DNA from 2 places in the Streptomyces sp. NBC_00691 genome. Region 2 is predicted to be linked to the other one. Evidence: riboswitches for the same ligand, from Rfam matches in the RefSeq annotation. Region 2 holds a riboswitch; the other holds the start of a gene.
What was found. A riboswitch is a leader RNA that binds a small molecule or an ion and turns the genes downstream of it on or off. The one in region 2 is predicted to bind ZMP and ZTP.

Region 1 (10,264 bases), 2.9 Mb from region 2:
AAGAGCCGCTCGCCGGGTCCGCGCCGCCGTACCAGCGCCTGTACGACCCGGTATGCCGGCTCGTCCACGAGCGCACGGGTCTGCCGGCGTCCCGACTTTCCCGGGAAGCTGAGACGGACCTCGCCGCCGCCGCAGTGGGCGTGCTCGCGCAACAGGGTGGTGAGGCCGTAGGACGCGTTGGCGCGCCGGTAGCTCTCGCCTCCGATCCGGAAGAAGCCGAGGTCGAGCAGGCGCGCGGCGCAGGCGAGTACCCGGTCCGCGCACAGGCCGCGCAGGGCCAGATCGGTCTCGACGGCCCGCCGCAACCGGGGGAGCCCATGGGCGACCAGCCGTACGTGTTCGTGCTTCGCCTCGTCCTGCCGCCGCCGGAACTCCTCGTGGTAGAGGTACTGCCGGCGGCCCGCCGCGTCGGTTCCGACGGCCTGGATGTGTCCATTGGGCCAGGGGCACACCCAGACGTCCCGCCATGCCGGAGGAATGGCGAGCCCGACGGCCCTGTCCCGGTCGGCGGCGCTCACGGGCACTCCGTCGGTGTCCAGATAGCGGAAGCCCCGGCCGTGCGCCATGCGCCGCCAGCCGGAACCGTCGGGATCACTCGTTCTCAGCCTCACGGCTCCACTGTGTCGCGGCGGGGCGCCGACCGCCTCCGTGGTGCACGCCGCGCGCGGTCGCGGCGATCGGACACCGGATCTCCGAGTGTCCCGGCACGGAGCGGGTAGTCGCGGCGAAGACCACCGTCATGGAAAGAGGCGCGTGATGCGAGCGATCACCGACCGGCGGAGGAAGAGCGGCCGTCGCACACTCACGGATGCCGAGTTCCTCACGCTGATGCGCGAGGCCCGAGCCGAGGCGCGCAGACGCTCCTTCGGCGAGCCACCCGTGGCGGAAACCGACTTCGCGCTGCGCAGCCGGCACGCCGAGTTCGGGGCCGCTGCCCACTAGAGCCTGTCGGAGTGGGAGACGACGATGAACAGCGACGAAGGCGAATACCGGATCGCCCGCTTCCGGGAGCGACTCGCGCGCGACGACGTGGCCGAGCTCGGTGTGCGCGCCGAGATGCGCGGCACGGCCGTGGTCCTGACGGGCACCCTCCCGACCGCCGGCCGGCGGGACGAGGTCCTCAGGATCGCCGACGCCGAGCTGTCCGGCTTGGCGGTCCGCGCCGACCTCCTGGTCGCCTGTGCCGATCCCCCCGACAGGCCCGAGGAGCTGCCGTGACGATCCGGAACGAGCAGGACGGGGGAGTCGTCCGAGTGGCGGCGGTGGGCGACATCCATCTGAGTCCGGACTGCGGAGGTCTCCTGCGCCCCTCCTTCGCGGCCCTGCCCCAGTGCGCGGACGTCCTCCTTCTCGCCGGCGACCTGACGCGGCACGGCACCGTCCCCGAGGCCGAGGTGGTCGCCGACGAGGTGCGGGACATCGGCGTCCCCGTGGTCGCCGTGCTCGGCAACCACGACTACCACTCCGAACGGGAGGCGGATGTCGGGCGGGTCCTCACCGATGCGGGAGTCACGGTCCTGGAGGGCGAGAGAGCGCTCCTTCCGGTGGCCGGCCGCACGATCGGCATAGCCGGGGTGAAGGGCTTCTGCGGCGGCTTCGCGGGCCGGAGCGCGGGCGAGTTCGGGGAGCGCGAGATGAAGGAGTTCGTCCGCGCCGCACGCCGTGGTGCCGAAGGCCTGTACCGCGCCCTGCGCAGCATGGACGGCGACGGCTGCGCGGTCAGGATCGCCCTCACCCACTTCGCGCCGGTGCCCGACACCCTCGCCGGCGAGCCGGTCGAGATCTACCCCTTCCTGGGGAGCTACCTCCTCGCGGAGGCCATCGACGAGGGGGGCGCCGACCTCGCGGTCCACGGCCACGCCCACCTGGGAACCGAGCACGGTACGACGGCCGGCGGGGTACGCGTCCGCAATGTCGCCCAGCCCGTCATCCGCAGGGCCTTCGCCCTCTACCACCTGCCGCTGGCCTGGACACCGGCCGCCGGCCCGCCGCCCGCTAGGCCGGGCGGGGACCATGAGGTCTGACCGCCTGCCTTCTCGGCGAGCCGTCCGAGAAACCATACGGTGGCGCCGAACGGGGAGGTCAAGGTCGGACACGGCCGGTTGTCCGCAGCCGACGCGACACCCGTCGGCCCTGGCTCTCCGCGTGCCTCAGTCGTGCCGGCCGACGGCCCCCGGCCGTCTGCGCGCAGCCGACGCGTCTTCCTTCCACGCCGGCTGCCACCCGCGAGTACGCCCTTGCCCTGTCTGACGCTCCCTGCCTGGTCGGGTGGTGCGTTCTCGTACATACGGAGCAGCCGCCGCGATGGCCGCCACGACGACCAGGAGAGGAACGGGGAGGCTGGGCCAGGCTTGCGGTGTTCCGTCGTACCGGTAGGTGTCGCTCTCGACCTTCTTCACGCTGAGCAGGTCCGCGAGGGTTTGTCGCCTGACGCGCTCCGAGCGGGAATCGGGTCCGTGACCGGTCCGGTAGGCGTGACTGAGCGGCTCGGCTTCGCACTGAGCATAATGATTCCGTTTCGGTGGGTGATGCTCGGGGGCTGCTCCCGGAAGGTTGATTGCCCTTTCGGGAGCGAGACTTGGCGCTCTAGAAGAACCCGACTGCCTTCGGCGAGTAGCTGACCAGCAGGTTCTTCGTCTGCTGGTAGTGGTCCAGCATCATCCTGTGGGTCTCGCGGCCGATGCCCGACTGCTTGTAGCCGCCGAAGGCCGCGTGGGCCGGGTACGCGTGGTAGCAGTTCGTCCAGACGCGGCCCGCCTGGATCGCGCGGCCCGCGCGGTAGGCCGTGTTCGTGTCGCGGGTCCAGACGCCGGCGCCCAGGCCGTACAGGGTGTCGTTCGCCGTGCTGATCGCGTCGTCGAAGTCCGTGAAGGACGTCACCGCCACCACCGGGCCGAAGATCTCCTCCTGGAAGACCCGCATGCGGTTGTCGCCCTCGAAGATGGTCGGCTGGACGTAGTAGCCGCCCGCCAGATCGCCTCCGTGTTCGACGATTTGACCTCCCGTCAGGATGTGCGCGCCTTCCTTCTGGCCGATCTCCAGGTAGGAGACGATCTTCCGCAGCTGCTCCGCCGAGGCCTGCGCGCCGATCATCGTGTCGGTGTCCAGGGGGTGACCCGGGACGATCTTCTCCGTGCGGGCGATCGCCGCCTCGAGGAACTCGCCGTAGTGGCCCCGCTGGACGAGCGCGCGCGAAGGGCAGGTGCAGACCTCGCCCTGGTTGAGGGCGAACATCGTGAAGCCCTCGAGGGCCTTGTCGCGGAAGTCGTCGTCCGCCGCCCACACGTCGTCGAAGAAGATGTTCGGCGACTTCCCGCCGAGTTCCAGCGTCACCGGCTTGAGGTTCTCGGAGGCGTACCCCATGATCAGCCGGCCGGTCGAAGTCTCGCCCGTGAAGGCGATCTTGGCAACGCGCGGCGAGGACGCGAGGGGCTTCCCCGCCTCCTCGCCGAAGCCGTTGACGACGTTCAGGACGCCCGGCGGCAGCAGGTCCGCGACCAGGCTGAGCCAGAAGTGGATCGAGGCCGGGGTCTGTTCGGCCGGCTTGAGGATCACCGCGTTGCCCGCCGCGAGTGCCGGCGCCAGCTTCCAGACCGCCATCAGGATCGGGAAGTTCCACGGGATGATCTGCGCCACCACGCCCAGCGGCTCGTGGAAGTGGTACGCCACGGTGTCGTCGTCGATCTCGCTCAGCGCGCCCTCCTGGGCCCGCAGCACCCCTGCGAAGTAGCGGAAGTGGTCGACGGCGAGCGGGATGTCGGCGGCCAGCGTCTCCCGGACCGGCTTGCCGTTGTCCCAGCTCTCCGCGACCGCGAGCGCCTCCAGGTTGCTCTCCATCCGGTCCGCGATCCGCAGCAGGACGGCCGCCCGCTCGGCCGGCGCCGTCCGGCCCCATGCCGGGGCCGCCGCGTGCGCCGCGTCGAGGGCGCGTTCCACGTCCTCGGCGGTGCCACGCGCCACCTCCGTGAAGGGACGGCCGTCGACCGGGCTCGGGTTCTCGAAGTAGCGGCCGAGCGCCGGAGCGACGTACGCGCCTCCGATCCAGTGGTCGTAGCGGGACTCGTACGAGACGAGCGCGCCCTCGGTGCCGGGTGCGGCGTAACGCGTCATGGGCATGGCCTCCCTGGGGGACGCGCCGGTCGTCCCTGACCGGCGCTCACCCGCGAGTCTGCGGACCGGGACGTTGCAAGACCGTTGCACCGGAGGACAGTTCCGTCTCCAGGGAGTCGAGACGCGCGCGTACCGGGGGGAGCTGGGCCGCCGGAACCGCCGCGCACAGCGCCCGCCAGACCACCAGGTCGTCCTCGCCCCAGCCGCTGTACGCCCAGTCCGCGAGCAGCCCGGGATCGCCCCGGTCCACCAGCGCCGCCCGCAGCCGGCCCGCGAGCCGCTCCCGCAGCCGTACGACCCCGGGGGCGAGCGAGGCCGGAAGCAGCGGGCCCGCGTACTCCCCGGCCGCCGCGGCGACGGCCCCCGAGGCGAGCCGCCGGTCCACCGCCGCGAAGTCCGCGTCCACCCCACCCGCCAGCCGGTACGGGCGCGACCGCAGCACATCCGGCCCCAGCAGTGCCCGGAGCCGTGACAGCTCCGCCCGCAACGTCACCGGAGTCACGGACTCGTCCTCGTAGAGAAGGGTGAGGAGCTCGTCGCCGCCGATCCCCTCCGGTCGGTGCGCGAGCAGGACCAGGATCTCGCTGTGCCGACGGCTCGGTCGGAACCGTCGGCCGCCGAGCGACCACAGCGCCTCGTCGCGGCCGAGCGCGGCGAGGCTCGCCCTGCCCGTCTCCCGCGCGGGCCCGAGCAGCGCGAGCTGCGACTCCGCCGCCCGCGCCACCGCCTGGACGAACCCGAGGCTGTGCGGATGCGCGAGCCGCCTCCCGCCCGTGATGTCGATCGCGCCGAGCACCCGCCCGCTGTGCGGGTCGTGAACGGGGGCGGCGGCGCAGGTCCAGGACCGCACCGGGTGCCGGAAGTGTTCGGCGGCGACCACCTGGACCGGCCGGTCGACCGCGAGGGCCGTGCCGGGTGCGTTCGTCCCGGCCGCCGCCTCCGACCAGCGGGCCCCGGCCACGAAGTTCATCCCCCGCGCCTTGCGCAGCGTAGCCGGGTGGCCCTCGACCCACAGCATCCGCCCGGCGGCGTCGCACACCGCGAGGAGATGCTCCCCGTCGGTCGCGTACGCCCCCATCAGTTCCCGGATCACCGGCATCGCCGCCGCCAGTGGATGGCCGTCCCGGAAGTCGGCGAGCTCGTCCTCGTCCAGCTCCACCCGGGCCGCCCCGTCGGGGCTCACGTGCGCGCGTGCGGAGCGCCGCCACGACGCGGCGACCAGCGGCCGGACCTGCCCGGAGTCGGCGGCCCCGGCAGGGATCTCGGGTGTCGGCCTCGTCCCACCTCCGCCGCGGGACGCCTCGTCCGCCCTTATCCCCCGTCCGGTCACCCACGCGTCGCTCAACTCGGCCTCCTCGTCGAGGTCGTCCCGGCCCGTCGGGCTCATCGTGATGCGCGCGGGCGCCGTCGACAAGCGTCCGGGCACCCGATCCGCCCCCCTGTCCGGGACCGGTCCCCGGCCGCTCACGTACAGTAGGGCTCGGGCCGTGACTGGCGCTTGAGGTGGATCACCACCGGGGAGCGGCCCGGGCGGGGGCGTGCGCGACCGGCGCGCCCGTACCGATGCCGTGCGCCTGGGCGAATCACCTGTCAGAGACGACGCCCAGGAGTTGCCATGTCCACCAGCACCGCCATCCTCATGGACGGCACGGCCCTCGCCCGCCGTACGGTCGAGGAGACCGCTGCCCGCGCCGCCGAGATCACCCGCCGTACCGGTGTCACGCCGTGTCTCGCGACCGTACTGGTCGGCGCCGACCCGGCCTCGGTGACCTACGTGAAGATGAAGCAGAACCGCTGCGCGAAGGCCGGAATCCGCTCCAAGCACGTCGAGCTGCCCGCCGCCACGACGACCGAGGAACTCGTCGCCGCGATCACCGCCCTCTCCGAGGACCCCGAGGTCCACGGCATCCTCCTCCAGCACCCCGTCGGCCCTCACATCGACGAGCGCGCCGCCTTCGAGGCGATCGCCCCGGAGAAGGACGTCGACGGCGTCACCATGGCCTCCTTCGCGGCCATGGGCTTCGGCCTGCCCGGCTTCGTCTCCTGCACGCCCGGCGGCATCATGCGCCTCCTCGACGCGTACGACGTGGAACCCCGCGGCAAGCGCGCGGTCGTCGTCGGCCGCAGCGCGATCCTCGGCAAGCCGGCCGGACTGCTGCTCCTCGGCCGCGACGCCACCGTCACCTACTGCCACTCCCGCACCGAGGACCTCTCCTCCGTGGTCCGCGAGGCCGACATCCTCGTGGCCGCGGTGGGCAAGCCGAACTTCATCAAGGGCGCGGACATCAAGCCGGGCGCCGTCGTCATCGACGCCGGCTACAACCCGGGCAACGTCGGCGACGTCGACTTCGCGTCGGCCGCCGAGCGCGCCTCCCTCATCACGCCCGTTCCCGGCGGCGTCGGCCCCATGACCATCGCCGTGCTCCTCGCCCAGACCGTCGAGGGCGCCGAGCGCCAGCTCGGCCTGTAGGGCCGGTTCGTGACGGGGTGGCGGACGGAGCGGCAGGCGGGATCGCGGCCGACGATGGTCACGTTTCTGTACAGGCCGCTTCCCGGACCCCTAAAAAGGTGGCTGCGGAGCCGCCGACCGGCGAACCTTGACCTTGTGCCCCACCCGTCCACCGCCACCCCGCCGCCCGACCGCCGACCGGGCGAGCGCGACTCGCCCCGTGAGCCCGGATCGTTCGAAACATCGAATATGTCCGGCGTGTCGGATGTGACCGCCGAGGCGATCGATGCGGAGGCCGTCCCGCTCGACCCGTCCGGACCGCTCCTTCCGTCTTCCGCCGCCTCAGGCCCACTCGTCCCGTCCTCCGTCCCCGGCCCGTCCGACGTCTCCGGTCCGTCCGGTCCGTCCGGTCCGTCCGGCTCGCTCGGTGAGCCCGGGCCGCGTGACGTCTCCGGTGCGAGCCCGCTGAGCCGCTCCGTACCGGCCGAGCGGCCTGGCTTCGGTTCCGGTGGCGGTTCCCATTCCGGTTCCGACTCCGGGTGGTCGCCCCGCATCGTCCGGCTCGGCGCGCCCAGGCCAGGGCCTGCCGCCCGCGGCGCCCGCCGGTTCGGCGTGCCGCTCGTCCCGCTGCTCGTCGCCGGGCTCGTGGCGGGCGCGTTCGTCGCCGCGCGGGGCGGGAACGAGCAGAACCTCTCCACGGCCGAGCGCCCCGGCGGCGACCGGATCGGCGCGCCGTCCCCTGTCATCTCCGGTGACGGCGAACGCCGCAACGAGGCCACACCGCCGAGCGCTGGAGGACGCGCCCCCGCGAGCTCGGGCGCCCCGGAAGCGGCCGGCGGCCGTACCGCCGACACGCCTTCGGCCGACACGACCCCGGACGCCACGCCGACCCGTACCGCGTCCCCGCACCGGACCGTCGCCCCCGGGAAGGGCCCGTCCGCCACGCCCCCACGGACCGGCGGCACCACCGCCACCACCCGGCCGAACCGCCCCGCGACGGGTGGCGGCGGATCGTCCCGCCCCGTCTCCTTCGAGGCTCTGCGCGTCGGAGACTGCTTCGACATCGACCGCGGCGCGCCGGGCACCGCACTCCGGCGCAGCTGCGACACGCCGCACCACGCCGAACTCGTCGCCCGGCTCCGCCTGACCGGCCTTCACGCCACGGACACCGCGATCCGCGAGGCGGCCGCTCTGCTCTGCCGCGAACCCCTGCGCCGCAAGGCCGCGCGGCAGCCGCTCGGGACGCGCTGGACGACCTTCGTCCAGTACCCGTACCGGACGAGCTACCTCCTCGGCTCGGACGTCGTCGCGTGCAGTCTGGCCGTCACCACCAGGGGTGACGGCGCCCTCAGCCGCCCGCTCACATAGGCCCGGCGGCGAAGGCCGTGGCCAGAGCCGTCGCCGGATCCCGGTCAGGCGGTCCGGCGGGGGACCAGCGGCCACCCGCCTTCAGATACGGCCACCAGCGCCCGTCCTCGCCGAGCCGCAGCTGCGCCTCCGCGCCCACCACCGTCCACCGCGCGCCACCGGAGCGTCGCAGGGCCGGGCGATCGTCGTCCTCCCAGGCTTCCGTGAGCCGGGTCCCCGCCCACACGAGCGCCTCGGCGTCCGGCGTCCACTCCTCCTCCAGTACGGCGAGGGCGGCGGCGCCTCCGAACCCCCACGCGCGCGTGGCGAGGTCCATCTCCGCCCGCGTCCGACCCGAGCCGGTGGCGAGCCGCGCCGCGATCCAGGGCAGGGGGGAGCCCGCCGCGAGCCGCGCCGCGTCCTGAGCGACCGTCAGCGGAGCAGCCGGCACGGTCCGAACCGCCGCTGCCGCCCTGTCCGCCGGCGCCGTCCGAACCACCGCCGCCGTCCGAGCCGTCGGCGTCGCGGACACCGCGGCCCCGTCGTGGACCGACGTGCCACCGAGCGGCTTCACCTCGGCCGCCGCTCCGGCCGCGAGCGCCTCGACCAGCATCCGGTGGGCGCGGCCCGCCGCGTCCGAGGCGAGGAACTCCAGAGCCGCCGGGTCGACCCCGGGCTCCGGTTCCGTCTCCGTGTCCAGGGACAGCGACCGGCCCGGCGCCTCCGCGGCGACCGGAGGTGCGGGAAGCGGTGGCACGAGGAACCCCGCCGCGTAGGCCTCCTCGGCCGACACGCCCGGCATCCCTCCGGGACCCTCGGCCGCCTCCGCGCCCGGCGTGTCGTCCGTGACCCGCCCGCCGGTCGCGGCACGCGAGGCGCTGCGCGCCTGCAGCTGGTCCACGATGGTGCGCTCGCCGCGCCCCCGCATCAGGAGCAGGACGAAGGGATCCTCGTCGAGCAGCCGGGCCACCTGGTAGCAGAGCGCCGACGAGTGCGGGCAGTGGTCCCACGCCTCGCAGCCGCACTCCGGTTCGAGATCACCGATCCCCGGCAGCAGATCGAGCCCGGCAGCCGCCGCGTCCTCGACGAGGTGCGGCGGCATCTCGCGGTCGAGGAGGGCGGCGATATGACCCGCGCTGTCGACGGCGAGGTCCAGAAGCCGCTCCCACTCCTCCTCCGCGAACTCCCGCACCAGGACGTCGCTGCGGTACGCCGTGCCGTCGCGGTCCTTCACCACCGCCGTGATGCGGCCGGGCCGTACCGACACGGCGCCCACGGCTCCCGCGCGCGCGTGCCGTCGTCCCGCCTTGAGCTGCTGGCCGTCGAGCGCGGTGTCCTCCAGGGCCTTCAGCCATGCCAGACCCCACCAGGTCCTGGCGAAGGCCGCGCCCCGCGCGGGCGGCAGCGCCGCGAACGTCCGCTCGTCGGCCTCGTGTCCGTACCCGCTCATCGTGCGTCACCCCGCAGTCGTACGAGCTCCGCCAGCTCGGCATCGGTCAGTTCGGTCAGCTCCGGCGGGGTGTCCCCGCCGGTCCCGAGAACGGTGTCCGCCAGCTCCCGCTTGCGGTCGAGCATGGTGGCGATCCGGTCCTCGATCGTCCCCTCGGCGATCAGCCGGTGCACCTGCACCGGGCGGTCCTGTCCGATCCGGTACGCCCGGTCGGTGGCCTGGGCCTCGACGGCCGGGTTCCACCACCGGTCGTAGTGCACGACGTGCTCGGCACGGGTGAGGTTGAGCCCCGTACCGGCGGCCTTGAGGGAGAGCAGGAAGACCGGGACCTCTCCGTTCTGGAAACGGGCGACCATCGCCTCGCGCTCGGCGACCGGCGTCCCTCCGTGCAGGAACTGCGTCCGCACGCCCCGCGCCGCGAGGTGGGTCTCCAGGAGCCTGGCCATCCCGACGTACTGGGTGAAGACGAGGGTGCACGCGCCCTCGGCGAGGATCGTGTCGAGGAGTTCGTCGAGCAGCTCCAGCTTGCCCGAGCGGCCCTCGATCCTCGGGCGCTCCTCCTTGAGGTACTGGGCGGGGTGGTTGCAGATCTGCTTGAGCCCGGTCAGCAGCTTGACGACCAGGCCGCGCCGCGCCATGCCGTCGGCCTCGGCGATCGCCGCCAGGGTCTCCCGTACCACCGCCTCGTAGAGACCGGCCTGCTCCGGTGTCAGGGAGACGGCCCGGTCGGTCTCCGTCTTCGGCGGCAGCTCGGGCGCGATGCCGGGGTCCGACTTGCGGCGGCGCAGCAGGAACGGGCGGACCAGCGCGGCGAGTCGCGCCGCGGCGGCCTGGTCGCGCCCGCCCTCCACGGCGGCCGCGAACCGGGTCCTGAAGGCACCCAGGGTGCCGAGCAGCCCCGGCGTGGT
Region 2 (10,264 bases):
GCGTGCCCGGCACACCGGGCCCGTGGCTCCGGGTCCGGGCCGAGCCCAGGCCGGGTCCGGGTCTAGGCCGTGGGCGTCGGCGTGTCCACCGGGCTGCCGCCCTGTGCGGGGACGGCCGAGATCGGGCGGCCGCTGCCGAACTCGTAGTCGTACAGCTTCCGCCACACGCCGTCCGCGCCCTGCTCGTACAGCGCGAACGAGCGGCAGGTCCAGGCCGCCTCGTACCCGGCGAGCTCCTCGTACGCCCGGTCCATCCCCTCCTCGGAGATGCCGTGGGCCACGGTGACGTGCGGGTGGTACGGGAACTGGAGCTCGCGCGGGAGCGGTCCCGCCTCGTCCCGGATCCGCTGCTGGAGCCGGTTGCAGAAGGGCACGCCCTCCTGCAGCTTGACGAAGACGACCGGGGAGAGCGGACGGAAGGTGCCGGTGCCCTGGAGACGCACGGGGAACGGCTGGTGGTCGGCGGCGACATCCGCGAGGTGCGCCTCGATCTCCGGCAGCCGGTCCTCGGCGACCTCCGTCGGCGGGACCAGCGTCACATGCGTGGGGATGCCGTACGCGGCAGGGTCCCCGAAGCCGGCGCGCCGCTCCTGGAGCAGGCTGCCGTAGGGCTCCGGGACCGCGATCGAAACGCCGAGCGTTACGGTCCCCACGTCGTTCTCCTCCGTCGTCGGTCGACTTGTGTCGGGTGGTACAGCCGCCAGTGTGCGGCCTGCACCACCCTTTGGGCCAGGGTCCTTGGTCTCAGTGCTTGGCGGGCAGGAAGCCCATGCGCTCGTACGTCTGCGCCAGCGTCTCGGCGGCGACCGCACGGGCCTTCTCGGCTCCCTTGGCCAGGACCGAGTCCAGCGTCTCCGGGTCGTCCAGGTATTCCTGGGTGCGGGTCCGGAACGGCGTGACGAAGTCCACCATGACCTCGGCGAGGTCCGTCTTGAGCGCGCCGTACATCTTGCCCTCGTAGCTCTTCTCCAGGTCCTCGACGGAGGTGGAGGTGAGCGTGGACATGATGGTCAGCAGGTTGGAGACGCCGGCCTTGTTCACCGGGTCGAAACGGATCACCGTCTCGGTGTCGGTGACCGCGCTCTTGACCTTCTTCGCGGTGGTCTTCGGCTCGTCCAGGAGGTTGATGAGGCCCTTCGGCGTCGACGCCGACTTGCTCATCTTGATCGCCGGGTCCTGGAGGTCGTAGATCTTCGCCGTCTCCTTGAGGATGTACGGCGACGGGATCGTGAACGTCTCGCCGAAGCGGCCGTTGAAGCGCTCCGCGAGGTCGCGGGTCAGCTCGATGTGCTGGCGCTGGTCCTCGCCGACCGGGACCTGGTTGGCCTGGTAGAGCAGGATGTCCGCGACCTGCAGGATCGGGTACGTGAAGAGGCCGACCGTGGCGCGGTCGGCGCCCTGCTTCGCGGACTTGTCCTTGAACTGGGTCATGCGGGAGGCCTCGCCGAAGCCGGTGAGGCAGTTCATGACCCAGCCGAGCTGGGCGTGCTCGGGGACGTGGCTCTGGACGAACAGGGTGCAGCGCTCGGGGTCGAGACCGGCGGCGAGCAGCTGGGCCGCGGCGAGCCGGGTGTTGGCGCGCAGCTCGGCGGGGTCCTGCGGGACCGTGATCGCGTGCAGGTCGACGACCATGTAGAAGGCGTCGTGGGTCTCCTGGAGGGCGACCCACTGGCGGACGGCGCCGAGGTAGTTGCCGAGGTGGAACGAGCCTGCCGTGGGCTGGATTCCGGAGAGCACGCGGGGAACGTCAGAGGCCATGCACATCATTCTCTCAGGTGTGGGAACCGATCCCGGCCTGCCGGTGTATCAAGAGTGTGAGGACGCGGGAGGGGGGCCTGGTCGACGACGAGGCCGCGGTGATCGCACGGGTCCGCGCCGGGGAGCCGGAGGCGTACGCGGCGCTGGTCCGCGCGCACACGGCGGTCGCGCTGAGAGCCGCGGTGGCGTGCGGCGCGGGCACGGAGGCCGAGGACGTGGTGCAGCAGGCCTTCTTCAAGGCGTACCGCTCGCTCGGGCGTTTCGAGGAAGGCTCGGCGTTCCGGCCGTGGCTGCTGCGGATCGTCGTCAATGAGACCAGGAACACAGTGCGGTCGGCGGGTCGGCAGCGGGCCGTCGCCGGCCGGGAGGCGGACATGCTCGGGGGTGAGCCGCGGATACCGGAGTCGGCCGACCCGGCGGTCGCGGCGGTGGAGCGGGAGCGGAGCAGACGGCTCCTCGACGCGCTCGACGCCCTGGGCGAGGACCACCGGCAGGTGGTGATCCACCGCTATCTGCTCGAACTGGACGAGGCGGAGACGGCCCAGGCGCTCGGCTGGCCGAGGGGGACGGTGAAGTCCCGGCTGAGCCGGGCGCTGAGGAAGCTGGGGCTGGCGCTCGGGGAGAGCCTGACGGAAGGACCGGAGGGAGGTGAGGGGCGTGGCTGACGAGGGTCTGCCGGACGAGCTGAGGGAGCTGGGACGGCGGCTGCGGGTGCCGGACGTGGACGGGGAGTCGATGGCCGAGCGGGTGCACGCCCAGCTCCTCGCCGAGCGGGCGCCGACCCCGGAGCCGGAGCCGCGGTCGGCCCCGCGCCGCTGGTGGGCGTCGGTACGGGGGTGGGCGCGGGCGCGGTGGCGGGCGCTGGTGGCCGCTCTGACCGGGGTGCTGATCGTGCTGGTGCTCACTCCGCCGGTGCGGGCGGCGGTGGCGGAGTGGTTCGGCTTCGGCGGGGTGGCCGTGCGGTACGACCCGGACGGGCGGCACGTCCCGCCAGGGGGCCCGGTGCCGGGGTGTCCGGAGCCGGTGCCGCCGGCGGAGGCCGGGCGGCTCGCGGGCTTCGAGCCGCTGATACCCGGCGCGCTCGGCGCGCCGGACGCCATGGCGGTGACGGGGTCGGCCGAGCGGGGCCGGGCGGTGATCAGTCTGTGCTGGCGCGAGGGGGAGCGCACCGTGCGGCTGGACGAGTTCCCGGCCCGGCTGGACATCGGGTTCGCCAAGCAGGTGCGGACGCAGCCGGAGTGGGTCGATCTGCCGGACGGCGCGCAGGGCTACTGGTTCGCGGCCCCGCACCTGCTGACGTTCCCGATGACGGACGGGACGGGTTCGGCCTGGACCCATGAGGTCCCTACGGCGGGCCCCACGCTCCTCTGGACGAGGAACGGGGGCGCGCTCACCTTCCGCCTCGAAGGGATACCGGACCGCGAGGAGGCCCGGCGGACGGCCGAGTCGGTCGGCGGCTGAGCGGCGGGGCGGGCCGGGCGGACGCCTCTGGGGAGGCCGCCCGGGCACCGCCCAGGGGGTCAGACCGGGAGGCCCGGGGCCGGGAAGGCGGCCAGGAGGTCGGCGACCTCCGCGCGGACGGCGGCGAGGGACTGCTCGTCGCCGGTGCCGGCGGCGGCGACACCGCGGTCGATCCAGTCGGCGACCTGGTCCATGTGCGCGGTGGTGAGGCCGCGCGAGGTGAGGGAAGGGGTGCCGATGCGGATGCCCGAGGGGTCGAACGGCTTCCGGGGGTCGTAGGGGACGGTGTTGTAGTTGACGACGATGCCCGCCCGGTCGAGGGCCTTCGCCGCGATCTTGCCCGGGACCTGCTTGGGGGTGAGGTCCATCAGGATCAGGTGGTTGTCGGTGCCGCCGGAGACGAGGTCGAAACCGCGGGCGAGGAGTGCCTCGGCGAGGGCCTTGGCGTTGGCGACGACGGCGTGGGCGTAGTCGCGGAAGGAGGGCAGGGAGGCCTCGCGGAGGGCGACGGCGATGGCGGCGGTGGTCTGGTTGTGGGGGCCGCCCTGGAGGCCGGGGAAGACGGCCTTGTCCAGGGCCTTGGCGTGCTCCTCGCGGGACATCAGCATGGCGCCGCGCGGACCGCGCAGGGTCTTGTGGGTGGTCGTGGAGATGACGTCCACGTGCGGGACCGGGGACGGGTGGGCGCCGCCCGCGATCAGGCCGGCGATGTGGGCGACGTCGGCGACGAGCACGGCGCCGGCCTCACGGGCGATCTCGCCGAAGGCGGCGAAGTCGATCGTGCGGGGCAGCGCGGTGCCTCCGCAGAAGATCACCTTGGGGCGTTCCTTGAGGGCGAGTTCGCGGACCTCGTCGAAGTCGATGAGGCCCGTGTCCTGGCGGACGCCGTACTGGACGCCGCGGAACCACTTGCCGGTGGCGGAGACGCCCCAGCCGTGGGTGAGGTGGCCGCCCATGGGCAGGGCCATGCCCATGACGGTGTCGCCGGGCTCGGCGAAGGCCAGGTAGACGGCGAGGTTGGCCGGGGAGCCGGAGTAGGGCTGGACGTTGGCGTGGTCGACGCCGAAGACGGCCTTGGCTCGCTCGACGGCGAGGGTCTCGACCTGGTCGATGTTCTGCTGGCCCTCGTAGTAACGGCGGCCGGGGTAGCCCTCGCTGTACTTGTTCTGGAGGACGGTGCCGGAGGCTTCGAGGACGGCGGCGGAGACGTAGTTCTCGCTGGGGATGAGGCGCAGGGTATCGGCCTGGAGACGTTCCTCGGCGCCGACGAGGGCGGCGAGCTCGGGGTCGGCGGCGGCGAGCGCGGGGTGCGTGGACGGGTGCTGCGACGTGGTCATGGTGATGTCCTCCGGGCGTCGGCGGGTCCCGGGGCACTGCGTGAGAGGCGCGGCGCCACGCGGGACTTCGGTCCCGTGACGCCCAGGCGGGCGGCGTCTCGTGTGGTCTGCCGCGCACGGCTCCCCCGGGGTCGCTTCCCCGTTCGCCAGTCGCCGTGCGTGTTTTCAGAGTAGCGGGCGCGCCGCGCGCGAGGTTTCCCGGTCCGGCATCCGAGCGACGATAGAAACAGGGGCCACACCCCCTCGTCGGGGTCATCCCCCGAGCCCGCAGGACGAACGGAGATCCCGTGTCGAGCACACAAGACGCGATCGCTTCGGCGGAGGCGCACAGCGCTCACAACTACCACCCCCTGCCGGTCGTCGTCGCTTCGGCGGACGGCGCCTGGATGACCGATGTCGAGGGGCGCCGCTATCTCGACATGCTCGCCGGTTACTCGGCGCTCAACTTCGGCCACGGCAACCGGCGTCTGATCGACGCGGCGAAGGCACAGCTGGAGCGGGTGACGCTGACCTCGCGCGCCTTCCACCACGACCGGTTCGCCGAGTTCTGCACCCGGCTCGCCGAGCTGTGCGGGAAGGAGGCGGTGCTGCCGATGAACACCGGCGCGGAGGCGGTCGAGACGGCCGTCAAGACCGCCCGGAAGTGGGGGTACGAGGTGAAGGGCGTGCCGGACGGGCACGCCAAGATCGTGGTGGCGGCGAACAACTTCCACGGCAGGACGACGACGATCGTCAGCTTCTCCACGGACCACGAGGCGCGGGACCACTTCGGTCCGTACACGCCGGGGTTCGAGATCGTGCCCTACGGGGACCTGACGGCGATGGAGACGGCGGTCACCGAGAACACGGTGGCGGTGCTGCTCGAACCGATCCAGGGCGAGGCGGGTGTCCTGGTCCCGCCGGCGGGCTATCTGGCGGGGGTGCGGGAGCTGACCCGCCGGCGGAACGTGCTGTTCATGGCGGATGAGATCCAGTCGGGTCTGGGCCGGACGGGCCGGACGTTCGCGTGCGAGCACGAGGGCGTGGTGCCGGACGTGTACATCCTGGGGAAGGCGCTGGGCGGCGGGGTGGTGCCGGTGTCGGCGGTGGTCGCCGACCGGGAGGTGCTCGGGGTGTTCCGGCCCGGTGAGCACGGCTCGACGTTCGGCGGGAATCCGCTGGCCTGCGCGGTGGCCCTGGAGGTGATCGCGATGCTGCGGACGGGCGAGTACCAGGAGCGGGCGGCGGAGCTGGGCGAGCACCTGCACGCGGAACTGGGGCTGCTCGTGGGCGGCGGGGCGGTGGAGGCGGTGCGCGGCCGCGGGCTGTGGGCCGGGGTGGACATCGCGCCGTCGCACGGTACGGGCCGGGAGATCTCGGAGAAGCTGATGGAGCGGGGTGTCCTGGTGAAGGACACCCACGGTTCGACGATCCGGATCGCGCCGCCGCTGGTCATCTCCAAGGAGGACCTGGACTGGGGTCTGGAGCAGCTGAGGGGTGTCCTGTCGGAGGAGTGACGAGGTCCGCTTGAGGGGACGGAGAACGCGGGCCGGTGCGGGGCAACTCGGACCATTGACAGGGCAGTTGGTCTAGGCCAATGATGCCGCCATGCCGAGACTCCGCCTGCGTCACGCCGTGCGTGCCGCGCTCGCCGCCCTCGTCCCCCTCGCGCTCCTCGGCGCGGTCACCGGACCCGCGCACGCCGCACCGAGGGCGGCCTGGCCCGAGCCCGTCCCGGTGGTCTCGCACATCGAGACCACCGACCCGGTCGTCTTCGTCACCATCGACGACGGCTGGTTCCACGACCCCGCCGCGGCGAGACTGCTGCTCGACCGGCGGGTGCCCGCCTCGCTCTTCCTGCTGCCCCGGGCCTACTCGTACGACTCCGGCTACTTCCACACCCTGCTGAACCAGGGGCCCTCCCGCGTCGAGAACCACACGGTCGACCACCCGGACCTGACCACCCTCGACGCCGCCGGCCAGAAGGCGGAGTTCTGCGGGGCGCGCGACCAGCACCTCGCGCAGTTCGGCGACGGCCCGCGGCTGCTCCGCCCGCCGTACGGCGTGTACGACGCGACCACCCGGACCGCGGCCCGCGCCTGCGGGGCGAAGGCCCTCGTGACCTGGACGTACGACCTCACCACCTGGGGCCAGTGGACGCCGCCGACGCCGTCGCTCAAGGCCGGCGACATCATCCTGCTGCACTTCAACGAGACCCTGGAGCAGGATCTGACGCGGGCCCTGGCGGCGGCCGAGGCCGCGGGCCTGCGGCCGGCTCCGCTGCGGGACTACGTCCCGGAGTAGCGCCGCTCGCGCCCTACAGGATCACGTGCGGGAGGAAGCGGGCGTACTCGTCGGTGACGAGGCCCGCCGACTCCCGGATGCCGAGTCCCGCCGCCTCGTCCTCGACGACCCACGCGCCGAGCACCACCCGGTTGCCGTCGAAGTCGGGCAGCGGGGCCAGTTCCTGGTAGCAGCAGGGCTCTCCGTCCCGCACGAACGGCTCCGTGCCGGCCTCGTGCAGGGTGACGCCCGCGCCCTCGCGGCCGAGCAGCGGCTTGGCGACCCAGCCGCCGTTCGTGGCGAGTTCCCGTGGTCCGTCGAGGTAGGCGGGCAGCAGGTTGGGGTGGCCGGGGTAGAGCTCCCACAGGATCGCCAGGAGCGCCTTGTTGGAGAGCAGCATCTTCCAGGCGGGCTCGATCCAGCAGGTGGTCCCGGTGCCGCCGCCGTTGTCGAGGGTGTCCAGGACGTGCCGGCCGAAGCGGTCGGTGGTCAGCCACTCCCACGGGTAGAGCTTGAAGCAGCTGCGGATGAACCGGAGCCGGTCGTCCACGAAGCGGCGCGAGAGCCGGTCCCAGCCGATGCGCTCGACGGAGAGGGCCTCGGTCTCCAGCCCGGCCTGCTGAGCGGTCTCGCGCAGATACGCGACCGTCATCAGGTCCTCGCCGAGCTCGTCGCCGTCCGAGTGCACGAAGTGGAGGGGGCCGGGAGGAAGCAGGCGGGCCTGCTTCCGCCATGCGTCGACGAGCCGTTCGTGGAGGGAGTTCCACTGATCGGCGCCGGGGAACCGTTCCTCCATCCAGAACCACTGCGGGCTCGCGGCCTCCACGAGCGAGGTGGGGGTGTCGGCGTTGTACTCCAGCATCTTGGCCGGGCCGGTGCCGTCGTAGCGCAGATCGAACCGCCCGTAGAGGGACGGAAGCTCGGCGCGCCGCCGCCAGGACTCGGCGACCAGGGAGGCGAGCTTCGGATCGGTCATCCCCAGCTCGGCGAACCGGTCCCGCTCGACGATGTGCGCGGCCGCCGCGAGACACATCGCGTGGAGCTCCTCGACGACCTCCTCGAGCGCCTCGACCTCGGGCAGGCTGAAGGAGTAGTACGCGCTCTCGTCCCAGTACGGACGCAGCGAATCGTCCGGGTAACGGGTCAGCGGGTAGACGAGCCCCTGCTCCTCCACCGTCTCCTGCCAGCCCGGACGGGGCTCGATGGTGTGCCGTCGCATGTGCCGGACCTCTCTCAGCCGCCGCCGGAACCGGAACAGCCGAAGCCGCCGGTGTCGACGGCCTTCATGTCGAAGCTGCCGCCGCTCACGCGGTTGTCACGCAGGGAGCCGCCGTAGTAGTACGAGCCCCGGTGGGTGGTGCCGCCGTTGTCGTCGTCGTCGCTGCCGCCGCCGCTCTCGCACTCGTAGCTGGGCAGCGCCTCCCGGGTCACCGGGTCCACGCACCGCTTGTCCGGGTCGGATCCGCACGCCGTGATCGTCGCCGCGAGCACACCCATCCCGCCGAGCACGACCGTGCTCGACCTCAGCCTCCGCATGTCCCTGGCCCTCCCCTTCGCAGTCGCGACCGCACAGTGTAGGCCGGTCAATTCCAGCCGCAGCACCTAGAGTCATTTCGTGCTACTCGGGATGATTTGTGCGCTCGCCTCGTCCGTCTGCTTCGGTGCGGCCTCGGTTCTCCAGGCGATGGGGGCCCGTGCCACGTCACCGGGGACCGGTGGCGGGGTCGACATCGCGCTGATGTGGCGGGTGCTGCGGCAGTGGCGGTACATCGCCGGTCTCTGCATGGACGGCCTCGGCTTCGTGCTGCAGATCGTGGCCCTGCGGACCCTGCCCATCTACGTCGTGGGCGCGGCCCTCGCCGCGAGCCTGGCGGTCACGGCGGTCATCGCCTCCCGGGTGCTGCGGGTGCGGCTCAGCCGGGTGGAGTGGACGGCGGTGGGCGTGGTCTGCGCCGGCCTCGCGCTGCTGGCCCTCGCCTCCGGGAAGGAGGGACACGAGGACGGCCCCGACTGGCTGCCCTGGGCCCTGCTCGTGAGCGCCTTCGGAGTGCTGCTGCTCGGTGTCGTGGGCGGGCGGCTGCCCGCGAAGCCCCGCGCCCTCGTCCTCGGCCTCGGGGCGGGCTTCGGCTTCGGGGTGGTCGAGGTGGCGGTCCGGCTGATCGACGGCATCGACTTCGCCGATCCGGTCTGGTACGCGCTCCTGGTGGGCGGCGGGGCCGCGTTCGTGCTGCTGACCTCGGCGCTCCAGCGCGGCTCGGTGACCACGGCGACGGCGGGCGCGGTGCTCGGCGAGACGGTCGGCCCCGCGATCATCGGGGTGGCCTGGCTCGGCGACACCACACGGGAGGGCCTCGGCTGGCTCGCGGTCACCGGTTTCGCGATCGCGGTGGCGGGCTCCCTGACCCTGGCCCGCTTCGGCGAACCTCCGGAGGTGGACGCGAACGGGCGAACGGTGGAGGCGGCGGGGGCGGCGGCGGGACCGGGCGCGGGACCGGGCGGCCCCCCGGGACCCGGCGCGGGCGGCCACGGCCCGGGGCGGAAGGACCTCTAGCCACGCCCCGGCCCCGGGCCGGGCGCGGACGGCCCGGGACCGGGGCCGGGGCGCCCCTCGCCGGACTCGGCACCGCTCAGCCGCCTCCCGGCGCCTGGGGCAGCACCCGGCAGAGGGTCCGGAGGGCGCTCTGCCAGGCGCTGTCCGGAGGGGTCGCGTAGCCGACGACGAGACCGTCCAGGGTCGCCGGCACCCCCGGGCGGCGGAACTGGTCGACGCCCTGGACCGCGAGGCCGTTCCAGGCGGCGGCCCGCAGCACGTCCTGCTCCGTGCCGGGCGGCAGGGCAAGGACGGCGTGGAGACCGGCCGCGATCCCGCTGACCCTCGTCTCCGGCGAGTGCGCCGCCACCGCCGCGACCAGCTGGTCGCGGCGCCGCCGGTAGCGCAGCCGCATCGCCCGTACGTGCCGGTCGTACGCCCCCGAGCCCAGGAACTCCGCGAACGCCAGCTGGTCCGGCGCGCTGGACACCCAGTCCACGACCCCCTTCGCCGCCACCACCTCGCCGACCAGGCTCTCCGGGAGCACCATCCACGCGAGCCGCAGCCCCGGGGCGAGGGACTTGCTCGCGGTGCCGAGGTAGACGACCCGCTCGGGGTCGAGGCCCTGGAGGGCGCCCACCGGCTGGCGGTCGTACCGGAACTCCCCGTCGTAGTCGTCCTCCAGGACGAAACCGCCCGAGGCACGCGCCCAGTCGACGACCTCCGCACGCCGGTCCGGGGGCAGGGCGCCGCCCAGCGGGAACTGGTGGGCGGCCGTCATCAGGACGGCCCCGGCCGAGCCGAGGGGGCCCGACTCCTCGACCCGGGTGCCGCGTTCGTCGAAGGGCAGGACCGGGGTGCCGAGGCCCGCGCCGGTGAGGAGACCCGCGTGGAGACCCAGCCCGTACGACTCGAT

Region 1: linked by a shared signal. The riboswitch ahead of OG392_RS35135 (bifunctional 5,10-methylenetetrahydrofolate dehydrogenase/5,10-methenyltetrahydrofolate cyclohydrolase) and the one ahead of glyA (serine hydroxymethyltransferase) in region 2 are both predicted to bind ZMP and ZTP.

What each region holds. Positions count from the first base shown of each region.
Region 1 covers NZ_CP109007.1:7,859,905-7,870,168, forward strand. Annotated here, with positions in the region: gene OG392_RS35105 (DNA topoisomerase IB) at 1-611, opposite strand, end outside; gene OG392_RS35110 (hypothetical protein) at 757-942, shown strand; gene OG392_RS35115 (hypothetical protein) at 967-1,218, shown strand; gene OG392_RS35120 (metallophosphoesterase family protein) at 1,215-2,024, shown strand; gene exaC (acetaldehyde dehydrogenase ExaC) at 2,587-4,110, opposite strand; gene OG392_RS35130 (GAF domain-containing protein) at 4,157-5,455, opposite strand; ZMP/ZTP riboswitch at 5,588-5,697, shown strand; gene OG392_RS35135 (bifunctional 5,10-methylenetetrahydrofolate dehydrogenase/5,10-methenyltetrahydrofolate cyclohydrolase) at 5,726-6,580, shown strand; gene OG392_RS35140 (hypothetical protein) at 6,818-7,927, shown strand; gene OG392_RS35145 (SWIM zinc finger family protein) at 7,920-9,356, opposite strand; gene OG392_RS35150 (DEAD/DEAH box helicase) at 9,353-10,264, opposite strand, start outside.
Region 2 covers NZ_CP109007.1:4,943,278-4,953,541, reverse strand. Annotated here, with positions in the region: gene OG392_RS22475 (2'-5' RNA ligase family protein) at 63-653, opposite strand; gene trpS (tryptophan--tRNA ligase) at 745-1,758, opposite strand; gene OG392_RS22465 (RNA polymerase sigma factor) at 1,815-2,423, shown strand; gene OG392_RS22460 (hypothetical protein) at 2,416-3,219, shown strand; gene glyA (serine hydroxymethyltransferase) at 3,279-4,556, opposite strand; ZMP/ZTP riboswitch at 4,630-4,720, opposite strand; gene rocD (ornithine--oxo-acid transaminase) at 4,844-6,052, shown strand; gene OG392_RS22445 (polysaccharide deacetylase family protein) at 6,144-6,839, shown strand; gene OG392_RS22440 (glutathionylspermidine synthase family protein) at 6,853-8,037, opposite strand; gene OG392_RS22435 (hypothetical protein) at 8,052-8,354, opposite strand; gene OG392_RS22430 (hypothetical protein) at 8,446-9,369, shown strand; gene pdxR (MocR-like pyridoxine biosynthesis transcription factor PdxR) at 9,446-10,264, opposite strand, start outside.